4 regions of the Exiguobacterium sp. PvP048 genome follow, and region 3 is predicted to be linked to each of the others. Evidence: riboswitches for the same ligand, from Rfam matches in the RefSeq annotation. Region 3 holds a riboswitch; each other region holds the start of a gene.

Region 1 (3,227 bases), on a different contig from region 3:
TTTTTTGTTCTTTCGATTACAATCGTCGGCGCCTTGATTCCTTATGAAACAGCCGGCGGTATCAGCAGTCCGTTCATCATGGTCTTTGATGCGATCGGGATTCCGTACGCGGCCGATTTGATGAACATCGTCGTTCTGACTGCCTTATTGTCGGTCGGGAACTCGGGATTATACGCTGCTACCCGGATGTTATGGTCGATGTCTCAAGAAGGCATGATTTCGAAAAAACTTGCGATCGTCAACTCGCGTGGTGTACCGATGCGGGCGTTATGTTTTACGATGCTGTTTGCGATGTTATCGCTTCTGACCGCCTTTTTCGCGGAAGATACCGTCTTCATCTGGTTGTTGTCACTAGCAGGACTCGGTGCACAAGTCGGATGGATTTCAATTTCCGCTTCGCAGATTGCGTTCCGTCGTCAATTCATCAAAAACGGGCATGCTGTCAGTGAATTAAAATTCAAGACACCGTTCTTCCCGGTCTTGCCGATCATCTCGTTTTCTCTGAATATGCTCGTATTGATCAGCTTGGCGTTTCAGGCGGATCAACGGATTGCGCTGTATATCGGTGTTCCGTTCTTCCTCTTGACATGGGGTTGTTACCATCTGTTCGTCAAAGGAAAACATATTGCAGCTCAAACCGAGCGTCAGGCAGCCAGTTCCACGTTAGAATCTTGAACTGCCTCCACCTACAGAATCCTAAAAAAGCGTGTTCGTTAGGCAATCCTAACGAACACGCTTTTTCAATGGTCCGACAAACTCCGTAATGCGATAACTTCACCTGTGTGCACCGTCACTTTTGCCGGTCCCTGATTCGTCCATTCATTGCTGACGGTCAACGATCCGCCGACCGGGACATCGTGTTGTGTCAACGGATACTTGACCCTTTGGAGCGTCAAACGCGTCGGGACGAGCGGAATGAAGGACAGATAATGATACTGGTCTGCTTTGATGTCATACTGTCCCTGTTGCAGGAAACGGATCTCTTCCCGCTTCGTCATCAAACGGACGAGCGGGAATTGCTTTAACAGATAGACATTTTGAAGCGTCATATCCAGTCGTCCGCCGGTCGCACCGAATACCAGCACTTCCGTTGCTTCATAATGTTGACTGACGTAACGTAATGCCAGTTCCAAATCGGTCTCATCCTTTTCAGCCGGATGAATGATTGCCCCTTCCGGTTTGTATCCGAGCGAATCAAAGTCACCGATGGCCAAGTCAAAAGCGAGACCTTGTTGCGCCAATACGGTGACCCCGCCGTCGACAGCAATGACAACCGGCTTCTCCTCCATAAACGGTTGTAAGGATGGAATGTCTTCCGCCGGACCGGCTGCTACAATCACGACCCGCATCAGACACCTCGTGCCGAATAACGAAGAAGCCGTGGCGCCGTCGTAAACAGGAGCCCTGCGACAATACCGCATAACAGATAGGACGGAACCATATACGTCGCGTTATAGATCAAGGAATACGGAACGACCGGACCTTCCGCATATTCAGCAAAGAAGACGATTCCGCTGATGACGTGACAGACATAACGTAAGCCCGCACCTAACAATGTCGCACCTAATACAATCGCCATCAAACGGCCGTTCTTCCCGGCTGCTGCTGCTTTTTTAACTTGACGGGCAAACAGTCCGCTCAGTCCGACGACTCCGAACGCAATCGTATAATCGAGTAACGGCTGAACGACCGTCAGAATTTGTGGAGCGAACATCAGTTGGATTGTTCCAACGAGTGCTCCCGTCACGACCCCACCGACAACGCCGTGACGAAACGCCATGACGAAAATCGGTAACATTGCCAAACTGATGGAACCTCCTTGAGGCATTTTAAACGGGATCAATAAATCGAACACCACACCAAGACTTGCAAAGATTGCAATTTCCATTAACATTTGTAGCCGTTTCATCCTTTTTTCCTCCTAAAAATAAAATCGCAGGACGGCAAAAAGACAGTACGACGAACGCCGTACTGCCTGCGTGCGCCACATCCCTACGTCCGTCTGAACGGAACAGGTTCGAAGGGTTAAAGTCCAATCACTTCTCTCAGCCGCTTGACGCGACACCCCTTGCGGTCTTCATTCAATTTTGATTCTGCTCTTATTATACGTGAGCGGCATTCCGAATACTAGTGATTGCTTCTGAATAATCCGGCGCATTATAAATCGCCGAACCTGCGACCAAAACATTTGCACCGTTTTCGATACATAATTTGGCCGTCTCTGCGTTGACTCCGCCATCGATTTCAATCTCAAACGATAGATCATATTCCGCTTTCAGCGCAGCCAGTTGACTTAATTTCTTCATGACACCCGGAATAAAGGCTTGACCACCGAAACCTGGATTGACCGTCATCAACAACACCATATCGACTTCTTCCAGCACGTGTTCAATCATCGAAAGTGGTGTATGCGGATTGAGCACGACGCCCGCTTTCGCACCGGCTGCTTTGATCTGTTGCAGGACACGGTGGACGTGATTCGTTGCCTCGACGTGGAATGTCACGATATCAGCCCCTGCTTCAACGAATGCTTCGACAAAGTTTTCCGGACGGTCAATCATTAAATGCACATCCAAAATCATGTCTGTTTTTTGACGTAAACTGCTTAAGACAGGAAGTCCGAATGAGATATTCGGAACAAATTGACCGTCCATGACATCAAAATGAATGTAGTCGGCACCTGCCGCTTCTACTGCTTTGACATCCCGCTCTAAATTTGCAAAATCCGCTGATAAGATTGATGGGGCGATTTTAATCATGTTAATACCTCCGTGTCCGATTCTTGATTTCCTCTACAAACATACCATAATTCGTATACCGCGAACTCATGATTTCATGTGCCTCGACAGCCTGCTTAACGGCACAACCGGGCTCATTCAGATGCAGGCAGCCGCGGTATTTGCAATCATCCTGTAAAGCAACGAATTCAGGAAAACACCAACGTAACTCTTCCAGTTCCATTTCATGCGGAAAATCGAGATTCGAAAATCCCGGAGTATCCGCAATTAATCCATCACCGAGCGGCATCAGGGTCACGTGGCGGGTCGTATGGCGTCCGCGTCCAAGTGCCTTCGAGATATGACTTGTTTCCAGTGCCAATGAAGGTTCTAAAGCATTCAGCAACGAACTTTTTCCTACACCGGACTGTCCGGCCAGGACACTCGTTTTATCTTTCAGCAACGGACGGACGGATTCGACTCCGGTCAAGGTCTCACTTGACGTTTCGA
Region 2 (3,227 bases), 260 kb from region 3:
ATCGCGCAAGCCGTCGACCCTTCCGACCATGACGCGGTCGTCGTCAAGGCGAACGACCATCAATCGGTCATCCTCGAAGCAATGGAAGATCTTGGATTCCGCTTAAAAAAGGCCGATACAGAAAAATTACCGGGACGTTTCCGGAAAGATTTGCCGATTGCACAGGAACTCGAGTATTCTGCCCGCGGGACACATTACGCTCACAAGCTGGACGAAATCGAAGTCATTTTATTACAGGACCGCTCCGGCATCGACATCGTCGTCCAAATTGACCGCCGTGCCCACAGTCTCGGTTCGCTGTTCAGCGAAATGGCAGGAACCGACGAGACGATGACAAAACTTTCATTATCGAATCAGGACTTAACCAATCCGTCACTCGTGAAGCAACGTCTCGCCGATTTGATTGAACACCACAGTTGATTGATGTTTTCTATAGAACAAACACCGGATCCGACGATAAGCGGATCCGGTGTTTGTATTTCCTTCTTTACTTGGATGATGTCATTTCCATCGTCTGTTCATACTGCCGTTCAAACGTTTCTTCCGCCCAGCCCATCTGCCAAAACATCAATTCGTAATAACAGCTTCTGACGAAATGTTGTTTCATCCGGACGCGTTCATGTTCACCCGCCTTCTCTGCCAACTCATTTAACCGGTCAATCTGTTCAAAGACCACCCGCTCGAACCATTCCGAACTGTATGTCGCAATCCATTGCTGATAAATCGGTGAAGCCGGTGTCGCGGCTTGTAACTGTTGTCCAATCTCATAATAAAGCCAGTAACACGGTAAAATCGCAGCGATCGTCTCCCCAAGCGTTCCTTCACTCGCATGGTGCATATGCGAAATATACGCGTATGCAGTCGGTGCCGGTTCAAACTCTGCCAGTACCTTGTCTGAAATTCCGAGCGGTTCAAAAAACGATTGATGCAGACTGAGTTCTGCAGCATAGGTCGACGTCGCATGTTCCGCAAGTTCGGCAATCATTGCGAAGTCCTGTGCTTTCGAAGCGGCCCGTGCCTGAATTTTTGCGAAATGTTTTAAGTAATAGGCATCCTGCAAAACATAATGACGAAATTTTTCTTCCGGCAATGTTCCGTCCGCAATGCCGGTTACGAATGGATGGATAAAGCTGCTGTCCCAATACCGTCTTGCCGCTTGCCGGATTTCTTCACTGAATGTCATCTTGTTTCCCCCTTTGTTAATCAAAAAAACGCCACACCATTTGTCAGGTATGACGTGAAACGATCACAAAAAGAGGATCAGCCACGCCACTTCCCTCCGTAAGTCCAAACTTAATCAGGTTCAAAGGGTCCGCACGTCTCCGTCGTCTCAGTCAGCCTACTGACTCCCCTAGTGGTCGTTATTTGATTTGTTTTGAGTTTATCATGATTTGATATGGAATTGACCCATTCTCGTCATTTCACTCGATTTTTTTGTACAATGTACATGACGGAAGGTCGATGCCAGCTCGTTCTTGAGACCGATTCTCTTCTGTCACCGGTCGATTAGACTGAACTTAGTACCTGATACTTAAATAACGGAGGAATTTTTTATGAATAAAACCATCACATGGACCGCTTCGGCATTACTTGCCACGATGCTATTACTGCCAACCGCTGCATCTGCCGAGCAGGTCGTCGATAAAACAATCATCACACTGGGCGAATCGCTTGGGGCAAAGGATAAAACATGGGTCTTGTCCCGCCTGAATGCACCGGAAGGCATCACTCCGATTATCGCGACGTCTGCGGACGAAGAAAAATATCTCGGGAAAAATATTCCCCAGTCCCAGCGCGGCGGCGGCATGTATTCCTCCGCCAAGATCGAGTTAGCCGAAAAAGGTGACGGTCTGTCCGTCGCAACGGAAAATATCACGTGGGTGACGAAAGACATGTACTTGAATGCCCTCGTCACGGCCGGCGTAACCGATGCCGACATCACCATCACATCCCCTTATAAAGTAACCGGCACTTCGGCTTTGACCGGAATCATGAAAGCCTACGATCAGACGTCGGCTGAAACCGGGATCAAACTGACGGATGAACGAAAAGATTTGGCCCAACAAGAATTGTCCGTCACGTCGGACGTTGGGAAAACGGTCGGAACGGACAAAGTCGCCGACTTGATGAACGAAATCAAAGCGGAAATCGCCAAACAAAAACCGGAAACAAAAGTCGAGATCGAGAATGTCATCGTCCAAGTCATTCAAAACAACAACATCAATCTGTCCGATGCCCAGATGGAACGCTTGACCGGTTTGTTTAATCAAATGGAGCAAGCAGACCTCAACTGGGGACAAATTGAAAATGGATTGAAGGATGCCGGGCAAAACATTCAATCCTTTGCAACCTCAGAAGAAACAAAAGGATTTTTTGCAAAGCTGTTTGACGGCTTAAGTGCATTTTTCAACTCCATTGCCGGCTTATTTAAATAATCTGTTCTTTCGTTCCGGTTGAAATGGTAAAATAGAGTCATCGAATGAGAAAAGGTGGTGGGAAGACATGGGTTTTGCTGCGTGTAAGCATTGGTTGATGGAACAACTTTATCTGTTGCGCGCAATTTTTCATGGAATGGCGTTCTAAGGGATCAGTCTGCCCTTTTTTGAAGAACTCCATACTTGAAAAATAAAGCAAAGCGCATCTTCCACGAGTCGAGGAGAGTGCTGTTTGCACTCTCCTTTTTTGATGCGTCAGAGAGGACATTTCCTATGATGATCTGCGACATGCAACACCTGACAAAACAATTCGGAGGCGAAGACGTTCTAACGGACGTCTCCCTCTTTATCCAATCAAACGACCGGATCGGTTTAATCGGACGCAACGGGAGCGGGAAAACAACTCTCCTGCGTTTGATGGCACGACTTGATTCACCCGATGCCGGGACTATCTATCAAAAAAGCGGACTATCGATCGGTTACTTGGAACAGTTACCGGTCTACAATTCCGGCATGACCGGACTTGATGTCCTATGGACCGCTTTTGCCTCCTTGCTCGACTTACGCCAGTCACTACACGATCTCGAACAAGCCATGACAACGAACACGGATCAAATCGAATCGTTGCTTGAGCAGTACACGAAGGTGACGGAAACATTCGAGCGGCAAGGCGGTTATCTGCTTGAATCCAAAGTCGACCGGATGATTAACGGTTTACGACTACATCCTCTACTCGACCGGTCGTTCGAGCAGCTCAGCGGCGGCGAACAAACGAAAATCTGCCTCGGACGT
Region 3 (3,227 bases):
CAACATCACTTTCGGTTTTTGCCCCATGATGCAATCTGCCAGCACAGTCGCCGTCGCCGGTGCCAGTAAGATGCCATGCCGGTGATGACCGGTTGCGACGAATAATCCTTCGATGCCGTCCACCGGTCCAAGATACGGCAGACCGTCACCGGTTTGCGGTCGGACGCCGGCCCACGCTTCGACAAACACAGCTTCCGCAAGCGGCGGATAGAGCCTGATGGCTTGATTCACTAACAAACGAATACTGTCGAGACTGACGGTCGTCGATTCATCCCCGGACCGTTCCGTCGCTCCGATGATGATTCGTCCGTCTGCTTTCGGAACGAGGTACACCTGTTCATTAAACAGTGTCCGGTCGAGCCATCCGGTCATGAGGCGCACGGACAGGCATTCCCCCTTGACCGGACATGTATCGATTGTGATGCCGATCGAACGTAACACGGCTTCCGATCCACGACCACTGGCGACAATGATTTGTCTGCCTGTCCGCAGACCCCGGTTCGTCTCGGCGCCGATGATCCGCTGTTTGTCCCGAACGAGCTGCGAAACAGATGTGTCTTCTTCAATGACTCCGCCCCGTCGTTCGATCGCGCTCCGTAAAGCCTGCGTCACTAATCGGGAATCGATTTGTCCGACTTGTTCGAACGTCAAGAATTGATTTCCTCGATGCAGGCAAAACGGCTGTTCCAGATAACCGCTCCCGAGACCGGTCTCGTCCATCAATTGCCGGACCAGCTCCGGATACAACGTCCGGCTCAGCGCCGCCAGTTCGTGTAACGGTTCCGGCAGTTCTTCGTCTGTCGCAAGCATCCCTGCCGCTGCCCGTGTCGCCCCTTGTCCGGCTGTCGACTGGTCAAGTAAACGGACAGTTTGTCCGCGTTTAAGCAACTCATAGCCGAGCGTCAAACCGATCATGCCGGTCCCGATGATTAAGACATCTGGTCGTGTCATCGTTGCATCACCTCCCGGAACCGGTCAGCTGCTTTAAGCGAATTCGCTTGCCCGAGAATCCCCGACAAGACGGCAACGCCCGAACAACCGGTCGCAATGACCTCCTGAACGTTGCCCGGTTTGATGCCGCCGATCGCAATGACCGGAATCGAGACCTGCTCGACAATCTGTTTTAAGGCATGCAGTCCCCGCGGCGGTACACCGGGTTTTGATCCGGTTTCAAAAATGTGACCGTACATCACGTAATCCGCACCGGCTTGTTCTGCTGCTGCCGCTTCCGTCAGCGAATGGACCGATTGACCGATCCGCAGTTCCGGAAAACGGCTCCGGACACGATCGACCGGAATACTGCGTGTCGTCAGTTGAATCCCGATGCCGGTGACGAGAGCGACGTCAAGACGGTCATGGACGATTAATCGTTCCGCCGGCACCCCGCATTTCATTAAAAACTCAATACAGGTCACCAACTCCCGTGCGGACCAAAGCGGTTCCCGCAGATGAATCCGGTCGACACGCATCGCGAGTTCCGGTAATGTATGTTCCAGCGTTTCCCAGCCCTGTTGACCGGTTGTCAACAGATGTAACTGCGTCATCATTTCCCCCTTTCCACACGAAAAAGGACCACCCCATGAACTGATGGAGTGGTCCTACAAAAAAGGGCGACAGTCGTCGCATCCTTTATGAATGATCGGAATCCACTTCCCTCCGCTAGTACGAACTAGATCAGGTTCAAAGGGTCCGGATACTTCCGTCTCAGTCTGCTGCGAGACTCCCCTAGTGTAGATATTGATTTGTGTGGTACGCCTGTAGTTTACCACGGGTAGTCCGATTTGTTCTACCCTTGATTAATGTCGCATGTCCGCTTCGACCGCTTTGACCTGCTCGATCAAGCGTTGGTATTCGTCGACACGTTTCGTTTGCGACAAGTCATACGTTTGTTTTAAGCGTAAAACCCGGATGACCTTCTGATCGAGATCGGCTCTCGACAATTTATCTTGTTTGATCCGTGCCATGATTTCCTTGTGGACGGACGTATACGTACCCGGAGCCGAGAACATCGCCATGTCGGCACCGTTTTCAAGCGCAAGACTTGCGGCCTGGGCAAGACCGTACTGTTCCGTAATCGCTCCCATGACGAGATCATCCGTGATGATGACTCCGTCAAACTTCAGTTCATCCCGCAAGACGCCGGTCATGACCGGTTTTGACAATGAAGACGGACGGTTTTTGTCGAGGGCCGGGAACAGGATGTGCGCGACCATGACCATCTCGGCCCCCTCTTCAATCGCCCGCTTGAACGGGACCAGTTCCGTCTGTTCGAGTTCCGCTTTTGTCGCATCGACCCGCGGCAGACCGACATGGGAATCGACCGTCGTGTCACCGTGTCCCGGAAAATGTTTGACGACCGGAACGATGTCTTCTTTTTTCATTCCCTGCATCAACGGCACACCCAGCCGTGCGACCTGTTGCGGATCCGCACTGAGGGCCCGGTCGCCGATGATCGGATTCGCCGGATTACTGTTCACGTCAAGAACCGGGGCGAAGTCCATATTAAAGCCGTAAAAACGGGAAATCGAACCAAGTGTCTGTCCGACTTCCTTCATCAATGCCGGATCATTTTTTTGACCGAACGACAGACTCGGTGATAATTTGAGCTGTGCGTCCGGGACCCGACTGACGCGTCCGCCCTCTTCGTCAAAGCCGAGAAACGCTTTTGCATCAGCCGGTTGGGCTTCAGCAATCGCTGCCGTAAAGGTTTTCAGTTGATCGGTCGACGTGATGTTGCCGCCGAGTAACAGCACACCACCGAGTGCATGATCCTGCAACAGCGTTCGGTCGGCTTGTGTCAAAGCTGTTCCCGTCACACCGATATACAGCAACTGATCGACTTTTTCCGCCGTCGACATGTTCGAGACGGTTTCTTTAAGTTGTTTCTCTGCCCGCTCAGCAGCAGAAGGTCGATCCGGCTGCGGCGGCTTTGTTTTCTTCGCCGGCTTCGGTTGCGGTTCGACCGGTTGTACCGGCTCGTCAGCACAACCGGCGAGGAGGACACTTGCCAACAGAACAGGAACCATCCGTTTCAAATCGGTTCCTCGTTCCGGACGCCGTTGATCGAGTAATAGACTTCAATTTCTGCGTTCAGCGATTGTGAGACCGAGCAGTATTTGTCTTTTGATAAGGCAATCGCCCGGCGGACTTTATCGTCCGGTAAATCACCTTCGAGCCGGTAATGAATCGAGATCGTCGTGAAACGCCGGGGATGATCATCCGCCCGT
Region 4 (3,227 bases), on a different contig from region 3:
CGGAACAGGCTACACCGACGGCTGCAAACAGAAGCAGGGCGAATGTTACCGGCAGACGTGACGTCGTAATCAGCACCAGCATGACATACACCAGTGTTCCAAGCTTAACCGCCGGATTAATGCGCGCGAGCAGTGAATCGTTTTCCTGCATGGTGTTTCACCTCCTCGCGTTGCTGATAGCGTACCGATAGAGGACGGATCAACTGGTTATGCTCAAGCAACGATTCGTTCCGGAACAATTCATCCGGTGTCCCGTCAAACTGAATGTGCTTCTCGCCGATGACGACAACACGGTCGGCGTAACGGTGGACCAGTTCCATATCGTGCGTCACCATGATGAGCGTTGTCCCGGCTGCTCGGGCTCGTCGCAAGACTTCAACCAATTGTGCCGCCGTCTCGGCATCTTGTCCGAAAGTCGGTTCGTCGAGTAACAGGACCGCTTTTCGTTCGAGCAGCATCGTCGCGACACTTAAGCGTCTTTTTTGTCCGAGACTAAGTGCAAGCGGGGACTGACCCGCGACATCTGCCAAGCGATAATACTGTAAGGCATTGTTCAACTGACCAGGTGTCGGGGATGTACAACTGATCGTCAACTCGTCCAACACCGTCTGTTTCAGAAACTGAAACTCAGGTTGCTGGAAGACGAAGCCGACCTGCTGGTAAAACGTCCGGTCCCGCCATTTTTTCAAAGGCGTCTGAAACAGCTTGATCGTCCCACTTTGCGCCGGCAACAGTTTTGCCAGCGTCTCAAGCAGGGTGCTTTTACCGGCACCGTTGCGTCCGACGAGCATGATCCATTCTCCGGCGGACGCGGTCAGCGAAATCCGGTCGAGAATCACCCGTTTGCCATGCGTGATCGTCACATCGGTCAAATCAAACGTCGTTTCGTTTGCCACCGGACGTCTTGCGACGGGCGGGTTATTCAGAAACCGCGCTGTTGCGACCGTCAGCGGAATCGTCTCGAGTGTATAAGGATAGAGCAATGGCGACATGATACCGTGCCGGATCAGTTCCTCCCGTTTCTCTTCGAAGACTTCAAGCGGGGAACCGTCAAGCCTCAGCTGTCCTTCCCGAAAGACCAACACACGGTCAGCAAACGTCACACATTCTTCCAGTTGATGTTCGATCAACACCAGTGTCACGTTCGGATTGTGATGCAATTCTTCAATCAGCTCCATCATCAATCGGCGGCCGTGCGGATCGAGTTGCGCCGTCGGTTCATCGAGTAACAGGATGTCCGGTTCGAGTGCCAACACACAGGCCAAAGCAAGCCGTTGTTTCATCCCGCCGGACAGTCCGGCAATTTGCGTCGTCAAGGCGAGGTCGAGTCCAACCCGTTTCAACACCGTTCTGATTCGTTCTTCCATTTCATCGCGGGGAATACTCCGGTTTTCCAGACTGAAGGCGATTTCCGCCCCGACCGTCTGCATGCAAAACTGATCGTCCGGCTGTTGAAACAGCATGCCGACGGTTCCGTCTGCGCGCCATTCACCGGTGACTTCCGCCTCAATCGTTTCCGGCATCAGACCGGCAAGCGTATGCAAGAAGGTCGTTTTGCCGCTGCCGCTCGGACCAATCAATAAGGTCGTCTCTCCTTGCCGGAGCGACACGGTCAAGTCGTTTAAAACATCTCGGTCTTGATCCGGATAGCGGACGGTCAGATTCCGGCACCACATCAGGCAGCCCGCCGTTTCTGTTGTCGTCCGACGGCGTAACCGTTCAGCGTTCCCGTCTTGACGAGTGAGTCGACGATGATTTTCGCGAGCAATCCGCCAAGTAATGCCCCACTGACCAGTTGCAGGGAAAACGTCAATAGCAGTGTCGTCGTCGTATAGTAGGCGAACCCATTGACGACCAGACTATAGACCATACTTCCGACAGCCGCAAACATGCCCGACAGCATCAAGGTGAAGGTGTTGAAGGTCCGGTAGCCGACTAACAGAAAAGCAACCTCAGCGCCAATGCCTTGCGCAAGTCCAATCAATAAAGCCGATAAACCGAAGTGACTGCCGGTAAACAGTTCGACCGCGGCTGCGACGACTTCGGCAATCAAAGCCGCACCTGGTTTTTGAACGATGTAGGCGACGAGGGGACTGGCAATGACCCAGATGCCGAACATCCAGTTTGAGCCGACCGGTCCGAAGATGGCAGAGATTGGCAACCATAACGTCGACCAGCCTAAGTAGAGAACGCCGCACGCAACCGCTAGCATCATCATGACGATAATTTCTTTCATTTTCCAACTGTTCATAATCAGTTCTCCTTTAGATGTACATCCGCAAGGAAAGCACAAAAAGACCGCCCTCTAGAAAAGAGAGCGGTCGCGTCAACTGTCCGGGGACAGAAAAAGGGCACGAATGGGTCCGCTCCACTTTCCTACGCTAGTATGAACTAGATCAGGTTCAAAGGGTCCGAAGTGAATCGTCTCAGCCAAATGGCTCCCCTAGTGGATGTATAATGTGGTGTACAGCTTTCACTGTACGTCTGACGCTCCGACTTGTCAATCCCCATTAAAAAACCCCTCCGCGAGGGGAGGGGAGAAATGATTATTCTTTGTCTTCTTTGTTTTCTTCAGCTTGCTCTTCAGATGTTTCTTCTGAATCATCTGTTGATGCATCTGCATCCGCTGCTTGTGCTTCAGCTTCTTCGATTTCTTCAAGTTCAGCTTCAAGTGTCGATTCAACGACTGCTGCAACTTGGATGTCACCTTCTGTGACGACACGGAAATCTTTTTCTTCCGGAAGATCAGCAACTGTGATTGAATCACCGATTGCAAGATCCGTTACATCGACTTCGATGCGTTCCGGTAATTTATCTGGTGTTGCGGCAACTGTTACTTTAAAGAGTGTTTGTGAAAGGAATCCGCCAAGTTTTGCACCGGCTGCTTCGCCGACGAGGACGATATCCGTCTCAACTTCTGTTTCTTCATCCATTTTAACCGCGATGAATTCAACGTGTTTAATCGTTGGTGTAAAGATATCCATATCGAGCTTGTTAATCAAAGTGTTGACCTTTTTACCGCCGATTTGAAGAGCAACCAAGACGTTTTCGCCGTGATCACGAATGACTTTGACCAATTCTTTTTCGTCGAATGAAATCGGTGTGCTTTCCACTTTGTAGCCATACACGACACCAAGAGCTTTTCCTTCATGACGTAATTGCTTTCTAAGTGAGCGTGGGCGTACTTCGCGTTCTTCTACTTTTAATGTTACTGACATGTTCATTTC

Evidence for each region. Region 3 has a riboswitch for thiamine pyrophosphate ahead of tenI (thiazole tautomerase TenI). Riboswitches for the same ligand answer to the same signal wherever they lie in the genome.
Region 1: linked by a shared signal. The riboswitch ahead of thiT (energy-coupled thiamine transporter ThiT) and the one ahead of tenI (thiazole tautomerase TenI) in region 3 are both predicted to bind thiamine pyrophosphate.
Region 2: linked by a shared signal. The riboswitch ahead of tenA (thiaminase II) and the one ahead of tenI (thiazole tautomerase TenI) in region 3 are both predicted to bind thiamine pyrophosphate.
Region 4: linked by a shared signal. The riboswitch ahead of ABIC15_RS08660 (ECF transporter S component) and the one ahead of tenI (thiazole tautomerase TenI) in region 3 are both predicted to bind thiamine pyrophosphate.

Annotation. Positions count from the first base shown of each region.
Region 1 covers NZ_JBEPSU010000001.1:178,619-181,845, forward strand. The annotation lists gene ABIC15_RS00930 (amino acid permease) at 1-675, shown strand, start outside; gene ABIC15_RS00935 (thiamine diphosphokinase) at 741-1,349, opposite strand; gene thiT (energy-coupled thiamine transporter ThiT) at 1,349-1,909, opposite strand; TPP riboswitch at 1,973-2,079, opposite strand; gene rpe (ribulose-phosphate 3-epimerase) at 2,103-2,759, opposite strand; gene rsgA (ribosome small subunit-dependent GTPase A) at 2,761-3,227, opposite strand, start outside.
Region 2 covers NZ_JBEPSU010000002.1:248,607-251,833, reverse strand. The annotation lists gene ABIC15_RS05775 (sporulation protein) at 1-420, shown strand, start outside; gene tenA (thiaminase II) at 488-1,183, opposite strand; TPP riboswitch at 1,258-1,363, opposite strand; gene ABIC15_RS05765 (DUF1002 domain-containing protein) at 1,554-2,435, shown strand; gene abc-f (ribosomal protection-like ABC-F family protein) at 2,724-3,227, shown strand, end outside.
Region 3 covers NZ_JBEPSU010000002.1:505,026-508,252, reverse strand. The annotation lists gene ABIC15_RS07035 (NAD(P)/FAD-dependent oxidoreductase) at 1-951, opposite strand, end outside; gene tenI (thiazole tautomerase TenI) at 948-1,544, opposite strand; TPP riboswitch at 1,635-1,737, opposite strand; gene nagZ (beta-N-acetylhexosaminidase) at 1,797-3,026, opposite strand; gene ABIC15_RS07020 (OsmC family protein) at 3,032-3,227, opposite strand, start outside.
Region 4 covers NZ_JBEPSU010000003.1:161,243-164,469, forward strand. The annotation lists gene ABIC15_RS08650 (energy-coupling factor transporter transmembrane component T family protein) at 1-151, opposite strand, end outside; gene ABIC15_RS08655 (ABC transporter ATP-binding protein) at 117-1,676, opposite strand; gene ABIC15_RS08660 (ECF transporter S component) at 1,676-2,251, opposite strand; TPP riboswitch at 2,357-2,455, opposite strand; gene ABIC15_RS08665 (50S ribosomal protein L25/general stress protein Ctc) at 2,547-3,218, opposite strand.